Regions from separate parts of the Brevibacillus sp. 7WMA2 genome, predicted to be linked through region 2. Evidence: riboswitches for the same ligand, from Rfam matches in the RefSeq annotation. Region 2 holds a riboswitch; each other region holds the start of a gene.

Region 1 (5,797 bases), 2.7 Mb from region 2:
GCTTTGATGGAAACAATCAACAAACATCTGTAAGATTGTTGCAAAAGACAAGTGCGTCTGAGTCGAAATGTACAGCATGCGTTCTAAAAGCCCGGCTCCTGAAAAGGGGTGCGGGTTTTTTTGTTTCCCATCCCAATCTTTATAAGTAGGAAAAAGAGAACAAGTGTGCTAGGATAAAGGATAGACGAAAAAGCCATTTGGATTCGGAAGAAATAGATGGAGTACATACTACTAGGAAGGGAGAACGCGACGTGAGTCAGATCAAAGATAAGCTTGCGATATTGCCGGATAAGCCAGGCTGTTATCTAATGAAAAATGCGAATGGCGACATTATCTATGTGGGAAAAGCTAAGGTATTAAAAAATCGCGTTCGTTCCTATTTTACTGGCAGTCATGATGGTAAAACTCAGCTATTAGTAAATGAAATTGCTGATTTTGAATATATTGTCGTCTCTAGCCCGATTGAGGCGCTTATTTTAGAATGTAATCTGATCAAAAAATATGATCCTAGGTACAATATTTTATTAAAAGATGATAAGACATACCCCTATATTAAAATTACCAATGAAGCGCATCCGCGTTTGGAGATCACGCGTCGTACTTTAAAGGATAAGGCGAAGTATTTTGGACCGTATCCCAATGCAACCGCTGCCCAAGAAGTGAAGAAGCTGCTGGATCGTTTATACCCGCTGCGTAAATGTAAAAATATGCCGAAGCAGGTATGCTTGTATTACCACATGCATCAATGTATGGCACCCTGTGTGTTCGAGGTGGATAAGGCGGAGAATCTACGCATTGTTGATGAGATTGCTAGATTCCTAGATGGTGGTCATAAGGCGACGAAGGAAATCCTAACAGAGAAAATGATGATGGCTGCCGAAAATTTAGAGTTTGAACGAGCAAAGGAATTTCGTGACCAAATTCATAATATTGAAGCAGTCATGGAGAAGCAAAAGATTACATTGACTGATACAGTTGACCGCGATATTTTTGGTTATCATACCGATAAGGGCTGGATGTGCGTTCAGGTCTTCTATATGCGGGCAGGTAAACTAATCGAGCGTGATACAAGCTCGTTTCCTTTTTACGGAGACGCTATAGAGGATTTCATGTCGTTTGTAGCACAGTATTATTTTGAAAAACAGCAAGCTCTGCCAAAAGAGATTTTACTTCCTGAGGAAAGTGAGCCGGAGCTGATCTCGGAATGGCTAGGAGTAAAAGTGCTGACTCCAAAACGAGGGAAAAAGCATGAACTAATTGATATGGCTAACGAAAATGCTCGCATTGCCCTAGCTGAGAAATTTGCCCTATTAGCAAAGGATGATGCCCGTACTGTGCAGGCTGTCCATAATCTAGGCAACATTATGGGAATAGGAACCCCTCATCGTATTGAGGCCTTTGACAACTCTAACATACAGGGAACGGAACCTGTCTCGGCGATGGTTGTCTTTACCGATGGGAAACCAGACAAGAAGGAGTACCGAAAATATAAAATAAAAACAGTAGAAGGCCCTGATGATTACGGTTCCATGCGAGAGGTTATTTTACGTAGATATTCTCGCCTGTTAAAAGAAAATCAGCCATTGCCAAATCTAATTGTAATTGATGGAGGCAAAGGTCAAATTAGTGCGGCGATGGATGTGTTAGAAAATGAATTAGGACTGTTTATCCCCGTCTGTGGACTCGCTAAGGACGAGAAGCATAAAACAGCGATGCTACTCTATGGTGACCCGCCTATGCCTGTAGAGCTTAAACGGGACAGCCATGAGTTTTATTTGTTGCAACGCGTTCAGGATGAAGTACACCGCTTTGCTATCACGTTTCATCGTCAGGCCCGTTCGAAAACAATGCTTTCTTCACAACTAGATGAGATACCAGGCATAGGAGAGAAGCGGCGGAAGAAGCTGTTTCAGCATTTCGGCTCGTTGAAAAAGATGCGGGAAGCAACAGTGGAAGATTTCCGCCAGCTGGGTATTGGTGATAAATTAGCAAGAGATATTATTGCGCACTTAAGAGGATTGAAGGATGAGAAATAAGCTTATTTCTTCATAATTTTGTGTAATTGCTTTTTTACAAATAGCTCTATGAATCTCCAGGGTAATATTTTTTTACTAAAGAGTAAGCTTTTGATGCTTTTTCCAACCGGACAACGAAAGGACGGATTAGGAGCTTTTACAATACGTAATACGGTGTGGACTACTTCTTCTGGATCGCCAGAGTGCATGGCGTTGTGCTTGGCTTGCTGCTGCAAATACTCTAAAAAGGTATGATAGGGAGACTCAGATGAGAAAGCTGCTGCTTCTATGCTTTTTTCCCATATATCAGTTCGATATGGCCCAGGCTCTATTAGGACCACCTTGATGCCAAATGGGAGCATTTCTAAGCGTAGAGATTCACTGAAGCCTTCTAGTGCGTGTTTGGAGGCGGTGTAGGGACCGAGCATAGGGAAGCCAAATTGTCCGCAAATGCTGCTCATATTGATAATGAGACCGCTCCTTTGCTCACGCATGGGTTTTAAAACCGCTTGAGTAGTGGCTACCGCTCCAAAAAAATTGGTTTCAAACTGACTGCGCCAGTCCTCTAGAGGGATTTCTTCAGTAAAACCGCCAGTCGCATAGCCAGCATTGTTAATCAATATGTCTATCTTGCCAAATAGTTGTAGCGTTTGGTCGATGGCCTGCGTAATACTATCTTGTTTCGTAACATCTAAGGGGATCATGTGTAAACGATCCTTAATGCCACGGGCTGAAGCCTCTTGAAGAAGAGGCTCTTTTTTTGTTACATCACGCATTGTGGCGATCACTTGATAGCCAGCTTCTGCAAGAGCGATACTAATTTGTTTTCCAAAGCCGCTTGAACACCCAGTAATAAGAACAACAGACGAGGTGGATTTTGAGTTCAACTGTACGGGGGAAGGTGCGTTATTGTCCGTGTTTGCCTCGGTTTGGTTCTGTAAGGTTTTATTATCTTTCATTAGAAAGCCTCCTTTCATGTCCTATATAAAAAGATACGAAAACTATGCTCATTGTATCACGCTACTATCTTCTTATATCCTAAAAAGAATTGTAACGGGTAAAGTAACGTGATATAATTCTGAATAATCTCATAAGCAATAACCTCACTTCCCTATACAGGAGTGAGGTAGAGGCGCAAAAACCAAGAGTACCCTCCGGAGATATGGGAATCTATGATGGAGCTGGGAAAGGGGAATTTGCCGAAGTGTGCACGCGATACCCAAGCGGTGCATGCTGGGCTTACGTTGAATAAGCGTAAGACTGTCATTTGTATGTCCTACCCGTCATGCAAATGGAGAGCTATCTCACCGGGCTGCTAAAGCTATTATTACTTGCTTTGGCATTTCCGTGAATCAGGGGAAGGAGGGACCGTGTATGTCCAGTTAGGGCAACGACTAGGTATTCCTTTGTCGTTGCCTTTTTTGTACTTCATTTAGTAAAAAGCTTTCATTATAAATGAATCAAGGAAGGCATATGATCCAGACTAGCAGAATATACCAGAGGAGAGATTCGAAATGGAAATTGTGGTGCAAAAATACGGGGGAACATCCGTAGGCTCTGCGGAGCGTATTCAAGAGGTAGCACAGAGAATTATCCGGTATAAGGATGCCGGATATGCCATGGTGGTTGTGGTATCTGCTATGGGAAAAACAACAGATGTGCTGGTCGATTTAGCAAAGGAATTACATGAGAGCCCACCTGCTCGTGAAATGGATATGCTGCTTGCTACAGGCGAACAGGTTTCCATTGCGTTACTTAGTATGGCCCTACAAAGCAGAGGGTACGAAGCTGTGTCTATGACAGGCTGGCAAGCTGGCATTTTAACGGAAGAGAAGCATGGAAAGGCACGCATTAGTACGATCAACAGTCAACGGATTGAGCAAGAATTACAGCAGGGGAAAATTGTCATCGTAGCAGGGTTTCAAGGAGCTAGCGAAAACGGAGAAATTACAACATTGGGACGGGGCGGGTCTGATACTACAGCGGTAACAATTGCGGCTAGTCTACAGGCTACCTGCTGTGAAATCTATACAGATGTATCAGGGGTATTTACAGCCGATCCGCGCATTGTTTCTCGTGCACAAAAGGTAAGCTCCATTTCATATGATGAGATGCTAGAATTAGCAACTCTAGGAGCTGGTGTCTTGCATCCACGTTCTGTGGAAAGTGCAAAAAAACATCGAGTTCGACTTGTGGTTCGTTCCAGTTTTACAGAAGAAGAGGGAACATTGGTTGAGGAGGAGACAAACATGGAGTTAGGCAAAGTAATCAGCGGAATAGCTCATGACAAAGATGTATCTTCTATAACGGTTATCGGAATGCCTGTAAAAGTAGGCATGTTATCCTTATTATTTAAAGCATTGGCGGACGCTTCAATTAATGTAGATATCATTATTCAAAGCACCTATCATGACAAAGCAAATAATGTGTCATTTACGATCTCCGCTGACGATTTACATAGAACGCTGGAGACCTTGGCGGCTCATCAGGAAGAGTTAGGCTTTGAGCATGTGGAATATGAATCTGGCCTTGCAAAAGTTTCAATTGTAGGAGCTGGTATGATAACCAATCCGGGAGTGGCAGCCGATATGTTTAGTCATTTATCCAGCCAGGATATTCTCATTCGGATGGTATCTACCTCTGATATTAAGGTATCTTGTGTGATCCCGGCAGAAAAAGTGGCGCAAGCTGTAGCTACACTGCATACGGCGTTTGGATTGGATGTTTCTGCCGATGCTGTCGTGCACGCTTAATTTGTTTTAGATAAAACAGAATGTAGAGCGCTTCAAATGGACAGGGATAGGATTGGATTAATCAAGGAGCCTGGTGGAGAGATGTCCACCGGGCTTTATGTGTTTTTTCTGAATTCTATTGACAAATAGTACACTTTTTCAAATAATGGAGAGAAAAACTTTTGGAGAGGGAATTGTCAAATGATCCGAAAACTAACAGAAGCAGATTATGAAGCATTTATGGAATTGGTATCACAAGAGAGAAGCTTGAACTTATTTCTTATTGGTGATGTCGAAAATTTTGGCTTTTCTACCCCTTTTCAAGAGTTATGGGGAGAATGGTCAACAAGTGAACAGACAAAACTCTCCGCGGTACTCCTGCGGTATTATCACTCGTACGTATTTTATGCTTTGGATAGGTTTGATCTCGAAGGGTTCAGTGAAATTATACTTGCTGACAAGAAGCTGGAGGTTTTATCAGGAAAACAAGATTCTTTGCAAGCTTTTGCAAGCCATCTTCCGAAGCATGAGATCAAAACAACCTATTTTGCAGAATTAGAAGATGACTCTCGATTATCTCAGGCTGACATCAAGGGATTTGAGGTGAAAAAAGCCACAGTTCATGATGTCGTAAAAATCGTCAGCCTACGTGATCAGATACAAGAGTTTGGCAGATCTGCTGATGCAGAAGAAGCATTGAAACACACACTGGAAAGCGGTACAGGGAGAACCTATTATGTAGAGGTGAACACAGAAACGGTAGCCTGTGCTTCAACAACAGCCGAGTGTTCGATGGCTGCTATGATTGTTGGTGTTTGTACGCATCCCCTTCATCGTAAGTGGGGATATGCTAGTGCTTGTATGGTAGCGCTGTGCAGGGATGTTTTGGCGGAAGGGCGAAGCTTGTGCTTGTTTTATGATAACCCAGCGGCTGGAGCTATTTATAAACGTTTGGGCTTTCGGGACATTGGAATGTGGACGATGTATCAAATAAAAAGAGAAGAAGCCTTTTCGTTGAAATAGATTGACAATTCTTACTCAAAAGAAGTA
Region 2 (5,797 bases):
GGCTCACTTACCAAGAAGGAAAGTATGCCCTGAGCAGTTAACACACGTACAACCTCTTGCGCAAACATTCGTCCCATAAAACGAGTATCATATCCCACGATGATTCCCCGATCGATCCACCCATTCTCCTCTGTATAACAGGCAATTGCTTTTGCCACGACCCGTACATTTTCCATCGTAAACTGATCGGCCATCACAGCTCTCCAGCCGTCTGTTCCAAAAACAATCTGTTTTTTCATTTGATTCCCTCCATGCTAGACAAGGTAGTCGCGTCAAATACTCCATTTTTACTGTATGAAGGGAAATAGTAGGATAGAAGGTTTGGGAACAGAAACAAATAAAAAAGCGACCCATTGGCCGCTTTACATCTCTATCATGAAGATCCTTATTTCTGCACTAGACGTTTCAAGGAGTGTCTTTCCTAATTTCTTACCAAACGGCGTACCGGTAACCTGTCAATCTCACTTTCTCAGACCGCATGATAGGACAAAATTGCCCAGAAGCATAAAGACCAAACTCGGCTACGTATTGTTTCCCTGTTTGCAAATGTTCAACGTAGCAGGCTTCTGCTTCTGCTTCTGCTTCTTCATTCATATACACGTCTTTATACCCCACCTCCCTATTAGAGGATATGCCTTCCTCCACCTCATAAAGACGAATTCCTTGTGTAATTTTCGCCCACTCTTCCTTTAGGTACCCCGCAATCATATGCAGGCGATATTTAGAAATAGACCAATGGATATACACAGTGTCAGGTGCCGTTGGAATAACAGCTATAGAAGGGACTCGCTTCTCTTCTAAGATAGCTTGCCCTTGGGTTTGTTCAGCTAAAAAGTCTTTCTCCTGAGTTGTATAGCTCTCCCCTCTGTCCGTTTCCAATGGGTAGACAGCAGGATAAAAAGGTGGGCTAACAACCTTTCCCATGAACAAATTAATGAAGGACTCCTCTGCTACGCTTTGGCAGCTCTCCTTGTAAGCCTGCGACTTCAGTCCAAATTTGTGAAGTTGGTATCTCACTTGGCCAATGGTCATCTCGCACCTTGTAGCGATTTCTTGCAGTGATAGGGATTGTGCTCGCATTTGTAGGATTCTTGTAATCATGAAGGTTGTGCTCCTTTCTGCTTAACTCATTGCTTTTAAGTATAAAAGAGCTTGCCTTCAAATCATGTCGAACGCTGAACGCATAACTTTTCTTCTTTTGTCGATACCAGCTAAAACGTTCGGCATAGAGAATGCTAGTTCGACAAACTTTTTATATTTACTAAATTTTTTTAAAAGAAAAATCGATGGACAAGAAGCTTACGAGGAGTGGAAACGTTCAAGAAGCATAGAAAAAACCACTCACAAGCCTCAGAATTTCTTCCTTTTGCTTGAGAAGTGGTTTTTCCTGTATTGATTACTATGAGCAATATAAAAGGACTACAAGCTAGTCTCTTACATGTGCACTGCTAAAATCACAATCGTGCAATTTCACAACCTTTGTTTTCTTAATCCATTTGTATCCCAACCATAAAGCAAGGAAGATCGGAATGCCGATATAGGATACCATCATAGCGTACCAATCAATTTTATCTCCAATAAATGCCTCGTAATTCTGCCCCATAATCACAACGATGCACAGTATAAAAGCAAATAGCGGACCGAATGGGAACCATCTTGCTTTAAAAGGCAATTCACTCAAGCTATGCCCTTGCGCTACAAACGCTCGACGGAAGCGATAGTGGCTAATTGCAATGCCCAACCAAGCAATAAAGCCAGACATACCAGAAGCATTAAGCAACCATGCATAAACAACCCCATCGCCAAAAAAAGAAGCGAAGAAAGCAACCATCCCAACTGATGCTGTCATTAACAAACAGTAAATCGGAATACCGCGGCGGTTTAGTTTTGTAAAAAATTTAGGTGCTTTCCCATCCTTCGCCATCGCCCACAGCATACGTGTAGAAGCATACATACCAGAGTTACCCGCGGATAATACAGCCGATAAAATAACAGCGTTCATCACAGAGGCAGAAAATGCCAAGCCTGCTTTTTCAAATACCATTGTAAACGGGCTCAGAGCAATCGATTCTATTTCTCCACCTACCAGATTCGGACTAGTGTAGGGTACCAGCAAGCCAATAACTAAAATGGCAAAAACATAGAACAACAGAATGCGCCAGAACACTTGCTTGATGGCTTTTGGGATATTTTTACGCGGATCGTCGCTCTCTCCTGCCGCTACCCCGATTAATTCTGTACCCTGAAAGCTAAATCCAGCAATCATAAATACACCAAGGGCTGCCATAAAGCCGCCATGGAATGGAGCGTCGCCAATGGTAAAGTTCGTAAAGCCTACAGCCTCTCCGCCCATGATGCCAAAAATCATTAAGATACCAACTACCAAGAAAATAATAACTGTTGCTACTTTAATCATCGAGAACCAGAACTCTGACTCCCCATATCCTTTTACAGATAGATAGTTTAATCCAAACATAAAGGCTAAAAATAAGCCGCTCCATAATAAGGATGAACTGTTCGGGAACCAAAATTTCATTAAAAGCGTAGCGGCAGATAACTCGGCTGCAATCGTAATAGCCCAGTTATACCAATAGTTCCATCCTAATGCAAAGCCAAGAGCAGGATCTACAAACTTTGTTGCATAGGTACTAAAAGACCCTGACTCCGGCATATAAGCTGCCATTTCACCCAAGCTGGTCATTAAGAAATATACCATAATACCAATTGCTACATATGCTACAATCGCACCACCAGGGCCTGCTTGAGAGATAGCTCCACCACTTGCTAGGAATAAACCCGTACCAATAGAACCGCCAAGAGCGATCATTGTCAGGTGTCGAGCCTTTAGACCGCGCTTCAATTCCTGAGGCTGTCCTCCATCCCTAGTTGTCGATATGTTTGTTACACTTTCATTCCCAGTTGTTGCTTGAGACATAAAAAAACACTCCTTATCTTTTCAAAGATACGTGCAAGGAAGGAGTGGGAATATAAAAAATCCGTCATTGTAGAATCTGTCGACGGATTTATACGTAACCCGCATCATACCTTCCATGAAGATAGCACAACACGCTTATTCGGCAAATAAACGTGACAGTTCTGTCCCTTTCGGAAACAGCCCCAGCCTGTACATCACAGAGTCTTTGTACAAGCTTCGGCGGTCTTTCCTTTCTGATGGAGTCTACAACATCTCTGGGTCTCGTCCAGCATACTCTTAAATACCGCAACCTCTACCTCACCAGATATGATGAGGATTTTATTATTTTATTAAAAAAGATAATGCCATTATAGATGATAAACCATTAGATTTCAACTAGTTTTTTGCCTTCTATCTATGATCGTTCACGGGTTTGTTGCTTCAGCCGTAGTGGCTGTTTTTGCATATAGGTTGCACATCGCCACAGCCATTCCATTGGTCCAAAGGCATACTGAGATAACCACCATTTACTAAACATGATCTGTAATAGATAGATCGTAATACAAAATATAAATCCAATCCATAGCGGAATTCCTGCCGTATTAGGAATAAACAGGGAAAACAACAGGACTGTGACCAATGTCTGCAATAAGTAATTGGTTAATGCCATGCGCCCCACATATGTGAAGCCTTGCATTTTTGCTCGAAAACGTTTGTTTTCCAGAAGCAGAACAATCGATACGAGATAAAAGACGAACAAAGTTTTCCCCGTCAATTGAATGTACTTTTGAATTTCTTCAGACACATAGACTTCATGGCTGAAATAATAACGAAACATCGGAATAAACAATAGAATCGTTACTACCAGACTGACAATCTGAGTGATGCGCAATCCACGTTTCCATTCATGCACACGTTGAAAAAAGTTGATCTTTCCTGCACACAATCCCAACAAAAAAAGTCCTAGTAATTCAGGAATATAGATAATTACATTGAGAATCTGGATGCCACTTAGCATTTCATAGCGTTGACTTACTTTTTGTGTATAATCCTCTAGTCCATTAAACCAAGGAGCTTCTAGTAGCACTGTTTGATCTAAATCAATATCCCCGGAATAAGCAAACCAGATAAACAACATAAACAGAGCCATTAAAAAAATGCTCCACACAAACAAGGCTGATGCCTTCTGACGATAAAAAAATAAAAGTAAAAAGCCCACTAATGCATACATATGTAAAATATCACCGTACCACAAAAGCAGAAAATGCAGGCATCCCAGAAGAAACAGCACAACTAGACGCATCGAAAAAAGGGACCTCATCCGCGACCCTTTCGCTTCTGCTCTACTCATAAATAGATAGAACCCCAATCCAAATAAAAAGGCAAACAAGGAGTAGAATTTTGTCTGGATAAATAAGTCATAACCAAAACGAAACACGGCATCGACGCCTTGGGTATATCCTCTTGTGTCAAGCGGTTGGATTCCTAGCATAGCTGGTAAGTTCACCAGAAATATACCCAGGATCGCAATGCCTCTAACGGTATCAATCGATGTTATTCGATCGTTAACGGAAATCGGTCTTGCTTGATTCATACATCACACCCCCTTTCTTTCTTGTTTGTTACTTTGCCTACTTTTATTCTTTTCTACTCAGTAGAATATAGCGCTTCTGTAATCTTTTTCCCTTTCGTTGCTCCTGAGCTTGGTTTTTTATACTCCTTAGCACCCGAAGAAGCTGTTTTTGCTTCAAATTCGAATTGGAATTGCGCTTTCTCTATATCCCATTTCAAATAGGCATCAAACGTCTTGTCACCTTTTTTAAAGCCTTTTATTAATCCGCTTTTTCCTTGCTCCATCAGTTTTTTCACATTGGTGGCAGACAAGGATTTGCCGAGTAATTTTTTCGGTAAAGTGATTTTACACCCCGTCTTGTTATACTGATCACAGCCATAGAAATTTCCTTTATCTACAATCGAGCCCTTACATCCAGCACAAACCGCTATCTTTTTCCCTAGAGTAAACGTAGAGGCTTGCTTAGGCATCGCCTCGATATCCATACCGGAAAAGTCCCATGTAGCAGATTGCTCGGTAGCATCCTGAACAATCTTGTACGCTAATTTTTTGACTTGCTCCATAAATTCCTGCGCCGAAGCCTGCCCCTGCCCAATTTCGGCCAACCGTTGTTCCCAGCGAGCCGTCATCTCTGGAGAAGCGAGAATCTTATCTCCAATGGCATCAATTAATAAGCTTCCCTTCTCTAGGGCAAATACTTGGTTTTTCTTCACCTCGATATACTTGCGATCCTTTAACATGGTAATAATACCCGCTCGTGTAGCCTCTGTACCAAGCCCCTCGGTTTTAGACAAAACCTTTTCCCACTCGCTATTCTCTAAATGCTTACCTGCGGTCTTCATTAGCGTAATTAATTGACCCTCTGTATAGCGTTTCGGCGGTTGGGTTTTGCCCGCTTTGACTTTTACACGGCTTACCTTCCCTGTTTCATTTTTTTCAACAGGCGGCAGTAGCTTTTCTTCATCCTTATCCTTGTCGTCCTCGTCCTGACCTTGAAATAACACGGTTCGCCAGCCTGCTTGCACCTGACATTTTCCCTTACTGATAAAGGTTGCTCGCCCATCCACCAAGGTAGTAATCGTAGTATAGTCAAAAATCGCCGGCTCATAATGAGCAGCGATCAAACGACGTGCCACCAAATCATAAATATGGCGTTCATCAGCAGAGAGCTTGTCCAAATGAGGCACCTGCTCGGTAGGAATAATAGCGTAGTGGTCCGTTACCTTCTTTTCATTTACATAGCGTTTGTTATTTGCTACTGAATGAATTGGCGCAGGAAAGAATGATTGAAATTCCTTCTTTTTAGCCAG
Region 3 (5,797 bases), 110 kb from region 2:
AAAAGGGGAGGCAGTCGTTATCATAGGCCCCTCAGGCTCTGGAAAGACTACATTGCTTAGATGCATGAATCTTTTGGAAATACCTACGTTGGGAAGCATGAAAATAGGAGATCAACGTCTTGACTTTACACCTGCTACCAAAATGAAGGAAAAGGATTTGCTTCCTATTCGTAAGCAATCAGGTATGGTTTTTCAAAGCTATAATCTTTTCCCGCATATGACAGCCCTAGAGAATGTCATCGAAGGACAAGTTATTGTAAAAAAACGTTCGAAGGAAGAAGCCAAGGCGAGAGCGGAGGAAATGCTTACAAAAGTGGGTCTTGCTGATCGAATGAACATGTATCCCCATCAGCTATCTGGGGGACAACAGCAGCGTGTAGGTATTGCCCGTGCGATGGCACTAGATCCAGCAGTGCTACTGTTTGATGAACCAACCTCTGCACTAGACCCGGAATTAGTTGGTGAGGTATTGAAGGTGATGAAACAGCTAGCAGAAGAAGGAATGACAATGGTGATCGTTACCCATGAAATGAATTTCGCACGAGATGTAGCCGATCGTATCCTCTTTATGGATGGCGGTGTCATTTTGGAACAGGGGACTCCTGAGGAAGTCTTTGAGCATTCAAAAAACGAACGAACGCAACAATTTTTACGGCGCATACAAGCATAACGATTGAGCACTGGAGCTATTCCAGTGTTTTTTTTTACCAAGATCGAGCTTTAATTTAAATAACAGGGGTAGGGTTACTGTATATAAGGCAAGATGTAAGAGAAATTGGTAAAAAAAAGATGAAAACGTTTTGGCATCTAAGTACGTCTAATAAATAAGTAAACAGGAAAGCCTAAAAGACGAGCACAAAAGTCCGAGACAGCTTTTTATAGGTAGCACTTATTTTTATGGAAAGAATACATAGCAAGTAGCTTAGTAAATTGACATGTCTCTTCTTCAATAACAATATGAAATTCGAGGAAGCAGGTGGAGAGTAATGAACATCTCAAAATGGACAAAAACAGGTATTATAGCAGTTCTTTGTCTACCATTCATACATGCAGCAGGTTCACATCATTTTTTGCAGGCGGCTGAGAAACCGGTATATGTAACTCAGGTGTCCGAGGAGACTAAAGGCGCTGGTAAACAAGGCACACAAACAACCAAATCCGCCGGTACAGAAGAATCTGTTTCAGTCGAGGATAAACAAGAAGTTCGCCTATATTCTATACAGGATCAAGATAAGCATGGCTTTATTGATGCAACGGGAAAGGTAGTCATTGCTCCCCAATTTGAAGTGGTTGGTGAGTTTCATGAAGGGCTTGCCGTTGCTAAGAAGGATGGGAAATACGGGTTTATCAACCAGCATGGCTCTTTTGTAATCCCACCTCAGTATGAGGAAGCCGATTCGTTCTCAGAAGGAGTAGCTGCTGTTAAAGCAGGGGATCGCTTTGGTTTTATCAATAAAGAAAATAAGATGGTGATCCCAGCCAAGTTCCAATTTGCTCGTAGCTTTCAAAATGGTCTAGCTGCTATAGGTGAAAATCATAAATATGGTTTTATCAATAAGAGTGGACAAATCGTGATTCAGCCAGAATATGAGATTGTCTGGGGCTTTCAAGAAGGTACCACTGTAGCCTATAAGGATGGAAAAGCAGGTTATCTTGATCAAACAGGAAAGGTCATCATTCCTTTTACTTATCAAATTGCGAATCCATTTCAAGAAGGGCTGGCCCTAGTCTATGCGGGTGAGGAGAAGGGATATAGTCTCATCAACAAGCAGGGTCAGGAGGTAGTGAAACCAGAGGGTTTTGAGCCTGGGAGCTTTTCAGAAGGAGTAGCCGATGTGATGGTTGCTGTGGATGGGGATTTTAAAGCCAGCTATATTAACAAAAAAGGTGAGTTTTTACTTCCACCTACTTATGAACGTACATTGCCTTTTTCCGAGGGACTTGCTTCTGTTAAGGTGAATGGCAAATATGGATTTATCAACAAGCAAGGAAAAATGGTAATTAAGCCTCAGTTTGAATCGGGCGGTGTATTTCATAACGGTTTGGCTTATGTGGTAACACATGACGAACAAGGATATAGCTTTTGTTATGTAAATAAACAAGGTGAAATCATTTGGAAAAGCTCTGTGATGAAGGAGTTTCCAGGGGATTTGGATTAATTGTGCCGAAGCTCTCGCGATATTGGTAGCGAGAGCTTTTTTTGTGAAATAAAATATGTCTAAAATGTGTCTAAAGTCATTTGAATGTTCTGTTAAATAAAGTATAATATTGGTAATGATTTGGAAAGGGGATATAAAACCATGGAAATCGGCATTGCTATGTATCCGATCATAGGGGTCTTAGTCTTCTCTTTCATCTTGTTCTACTACTTGTATAAAGGAATTATGAAGGATACAACAAAGCACGATGAGGAGCATGTATGGGTTGATTACGATACGAGCTTTATGAGGGAGACTCCTCACTCACAGCAGAAAAAGGCAAAAAGTAAGCAGAATATGTAAACACAAAATGGTTGGAGCACTCCTCTTAAGGGGTGCTTTTTTACTTATGTAATTTTTAAATTTCCTGAATTGTATGTTATAACTAAATGGAAAGGCTTTGAAGCTGTCAATTTTTTTAAAAGGAGAGCGTCCATGCGTAAACCATATCTTATTGGCCTTGGGTTATTAGCTGTTTGGTTTGTCTGGCTCCTCTATGGATTAAACTTTTACCGAGGAGAACAATTTAGCACTTTATTTTTATTAGTTGCTTTTGGTACAGGCGTTTTTCCCATCTATTTTAGCTTCGTTCATTTATTAATTGGTGAACGATCTAAGCAATGGATCAGTTGGGTTGGGATTGTTGCTACGGCTTTTGTGATCGTACCCGGTTCGATTTTTCTTTTATACCGATTTGCTTAAAAAATCCATTTGTACAAAGCGGTTGTCAGGTAAGGGTTTATCTGATAAAGTGAAGTGAAAATTATATAGGAATAATCCAAAATAGAGGTGCGCAGCGGATGAGTCATCCTGTTTGCTTTACATCGCCGGGACGATGAGGACAGGATAAAAGGTCAATGCGCCGAAGTCGTTGCTGACCGGCAATCTACGGCTGGGGTGTACGTGAATAACGTACGTCTTGTCATGAAAGGTGTGCCTTTCGTGGAGCGCTATTTATGAGTTGCCAAGGTAGAACCAGCAATGAGTAGGCGAATCCACTCGTTGCTTTTTTGCTTATCAAGGGGTTATTCTTTTTTCAAAACAGTAATTTTGCAATAGCGATTACATAAACCAAATTGGTAGGAGGAAACACTCGATGAACATGATGAATGCCCACGAAATTATCAGCTTTATTCAAAAGAGCGAGAAGAAGACGCCCGTGAAGGTGCATGTAAAGGGAAATTTAGAAGGAATTGATTTTGGTCAAAATACAAAAACCTTTATTACAGGCAATGTAGGTGTATTGTTTGGCGAATGGAAGGACGTACAGCCTGTGCTTGAAGCCAATAAGGACAGCATTGAGGACTATGTGGTAGAGAGCGATCGTCGCAATTCTGCGATCCCGATGCTAGATACAAAAGAAATTCAAGCGCGTATTGAGCCAGGTGCTATCATTCGTGATCAAGTACACATTGGAAATAATGCAGTAATTATGATGGGTGCAGTAATTAATATCGGTGCTTCTATCGGAGAAGGTACTATGATCGATATGGGCGTTATTATTGGCGGACGCGGTACGGTCGGTAATAATTGCCATATCGGAGCAGGAGCTGTCATAGCGGGTGTTATCGAGCCGCCTTCTGCCACACCTGTAATTATTGAGGATGATGTATTGGTTGGAGCAAATGCTGTTATTTTAGAGGGTGTGCGGATTGGCAAAGGCTCAGTGGTTGCTGCGGGAGCTGTTGTAACACAGGATGTTCCTGCAAACGTAGTAGTGGCTGGGACACCGGCAAGAATCCTAAAAGAAATTGATGCAAAAACCAAATCCAAAACAGAGATTATGCAAGAACTGCGTCAGCTATAAGTGTGTAAAAAACTGTAAGATATATATCATATCAGCTAGTCATTGATTGTGCTGAATAAAAGGGGCGTCTTCCCATGACGGATTGGCTACAAAAAGATGAAACCTATTTGATGTCCACCTACAAACGATTGCCGATTGCAATTGAAAAGGGAGAGGGCAATTATTTACTTGATACAGAGGGGAAAGCTTATCTTGATTTGTTTACTGGTCTGGCTGTCTCTGTTCTGGGCCACTCTCATCCCAAAATTGTAGAAGCTCTTGTAGAACAGGGAGAGAAATTCTTGCACATCTCCAACATTTTTTTGAACAAGCCAGCCATCACATTGGCAGAGCAGTTAGTTACGCATACGATTCCGGGAAAAGTTTTTTTTAGTAACTCAGGAGCTGAAGCAACAGAAGCCGCGATCAAGCTTGTGCATAAATGGGCCAAAATGACCGGAAAAGAGAATGCTGGGATTGTTGTGCTAAAAAATAGCTTCCACGGTAGGACGCTTGGAGCTGTCAAGCTAACAAGACAAGCTCATGTTTATCAGGATTACCCGTTGCCGGCATTTCCTGTATATGAGGTAGCTCCTGGTGATATAGAAGGATTGCAAGAGATTATTACGACGTACTCACCTGTTTGCTTATTAATGGAGCCAGTTCTCGGATCGGGTGGAGTTATTCCGCTTTCGGAGAGCTTTTTGCAAACAGCTTTTGCTCTGTGTAAAGAACATGACGTGCTATTTGCTATGGATGAAATTCAAACAGGTATGGGGCGAACTGGTAAACTGTTTGCTTACCAGCATACGACTGTGGAACCTGATCTTATCCTATTTGCCAAAGGTGTCGGCGGTGGATTACCGCTAGGTGGGGTGATCGCTGGAGAAAAACTGGCGAATCTTTTCAAACCTGGAGACCATGGGACAACATTTGCCCCCTCCCCTTTAAGTGCAGCATTGGGCAATGCGGTTATGGAAGCTCTGCTGGTAGATGGATTGCTTGAAGAGGGGAAAAAGCAAGCAGAGTATTTATGGGCTCGTATAGCTCATTTAGTTGATGAATATCCACAGCTTCTGTCTGATATTCGAGGCAAAGGCATGATGCTCGGCATTCAGACGAAGCTAGCTCCAGAAGAGGTTAGCCATATCCAACAAGGGATGCTAGAGGCCGGCTTTTTAATTGATGTTACGCAGAAAACGATTATTCGACTATTGCCTCCGCTCACCCTAACCAGCGAGGAGATCGACCGCTTTATGGTGTGTTTCCGCGACGTGTTAGAGCAGGCGGCCCGCGTGAAGGGAGAGGTTATGTAAATGACATCCCCTTTTGTAGCTATTCGCCGTGAGTTGCACAAGATCCCGGAGCCTGGTTTTTCCGAGTTTAAAACGCAGCAGTTTTTGCTTTCATTTATTGCCCAGTTACCTCAGGAGCATCTTGAGGTAACAACTTGGAAAACAGGTGTGCTAGTTAAAGTAAACGGGACATCTCCGAAGCGAATGCTAGCTTGGCGTGCTGACATGGATGGACTGCCGATTGAAGAGGAGACCAGCTATGATTTTCGTTCCCAACATCAGGGCTATATGCATGCATGCGGACATGATCTACACATGGCTATAGGGCTTGGCATCCTAAGTGAGTTTGCCAAAAGTCCTGCTGAAGACGATTTATTGTTTGTTTTTCAACCAGCAGAAGAGGGACCAGGCGGCGCGGAACCAATGCTAGCCAGCCCTGAATTTCGTTGCTATCAGCCCGATGCTATCTTTGCTCTGCATATCGCACCAGAATATCCAGTCGGAACCATTGCAATGAA

What was found. Region 2 has a riboswitch for lysine ahead of GOP56_RS09355 (amino acid permease). Riboswitches for the same ligand answer to the same signal wherever they lie in the genome.
Region 1: linked by a shared signal. The riboswitch ahead of GOP56_RS21705 (aspartate kinase) and the one ahead of GOP56_RS09355 (amino acid permease) in region 2 are both predicted to bind lysine.
Region 3: linked by a shared signal. The riboswitch ahead of dapD (2,3,4,5-tetrahydropyridine-2,6-dicarboxylate N-acetyltransferase) and the one ahead of GOP56_RS09355 (amino acid permease) in region 2 are both predicted to bind lysine.

What each region holds. Positions count from the first base shown of each region.
Region 1 covers NZ_CP048799.1:5,024,572-5,030,368, forward strand. Annotated here, with positions in the region: gene trxA (thioredoxin) at 1-33, shown strand, start outside; gene uvrC (excinuclease ABC subunit UvrC) at 309-2,036, shown strand; gene GOP56_RS21700 (SDR family oxidoreductase) at 2,039-2,974, opposite strand; lysine riboswitch at 3,135-3,325, shown strand; gene GOP56_RS21705 (aspartate kinase) at 3,530-4,768, shown strand; gene GOP56_RS21710 (GNAT family N-acetyltransferase) at 4,949-5,770, shown strand.
Region 2 covers NZ_CP048799.1:2,362,332-2,368,128, forward strand. Annotated here, with positions in the region: gene GOP56_RS09345 (phosphoglucomutase/phosphomannomutase family protein) at 1-239, opposite strand, end outside; gene GOP56_RS09350 (DUF4912 domain-containing protein) at 430-1,101, opposite strand; gene GOP56_RS09355 (amino acid permease) at 1,427-2,935, opposite strand; lysine riboswitch at 3,050-3,238, opposite strand; gene GOP56_RS09360 (DUF418 domain-containing protein) at 3,330-4,508, opposite strand; gene GOP56_RS09365 (DNA topoisomerase III) at 4,562-5,797, opposite strand, start outside.
Region 3 covers NZ_CP048799.1:2,473,328-2,479,124, reverse strand. Annotated here, with positions in the region: gene GOP56_RS09905 (amino acid ABC transporter ATP-binding protein) at 1-670, shown strand, start outside; gene GOP56_RS09900 (WG repeat-containing protein) at 987-2,159, shown strand; gene GOP56_RS09895 (hypothetical protein) at 2,301-2,501, shown strand; gene GOP56_RS09890 (hypothetical protein) at 2,634-2,900, shown strand; lysine riboswitch at 2,975-3,159, shown strand; gene dapD (2,3,4,5-tetrahydropyridine-2,6-dicarboxylate N-acetyltransferase) at 3,295-4,005, shown strand; gene GOP56_RS09880 (aspartate aminotransferase family protein) at 4,080-5,300, shown strand; gene GOP56_RS09875 (N-acetyldiaminopimelate deacetylase) at 5,301-5,797, shown strand, end outside.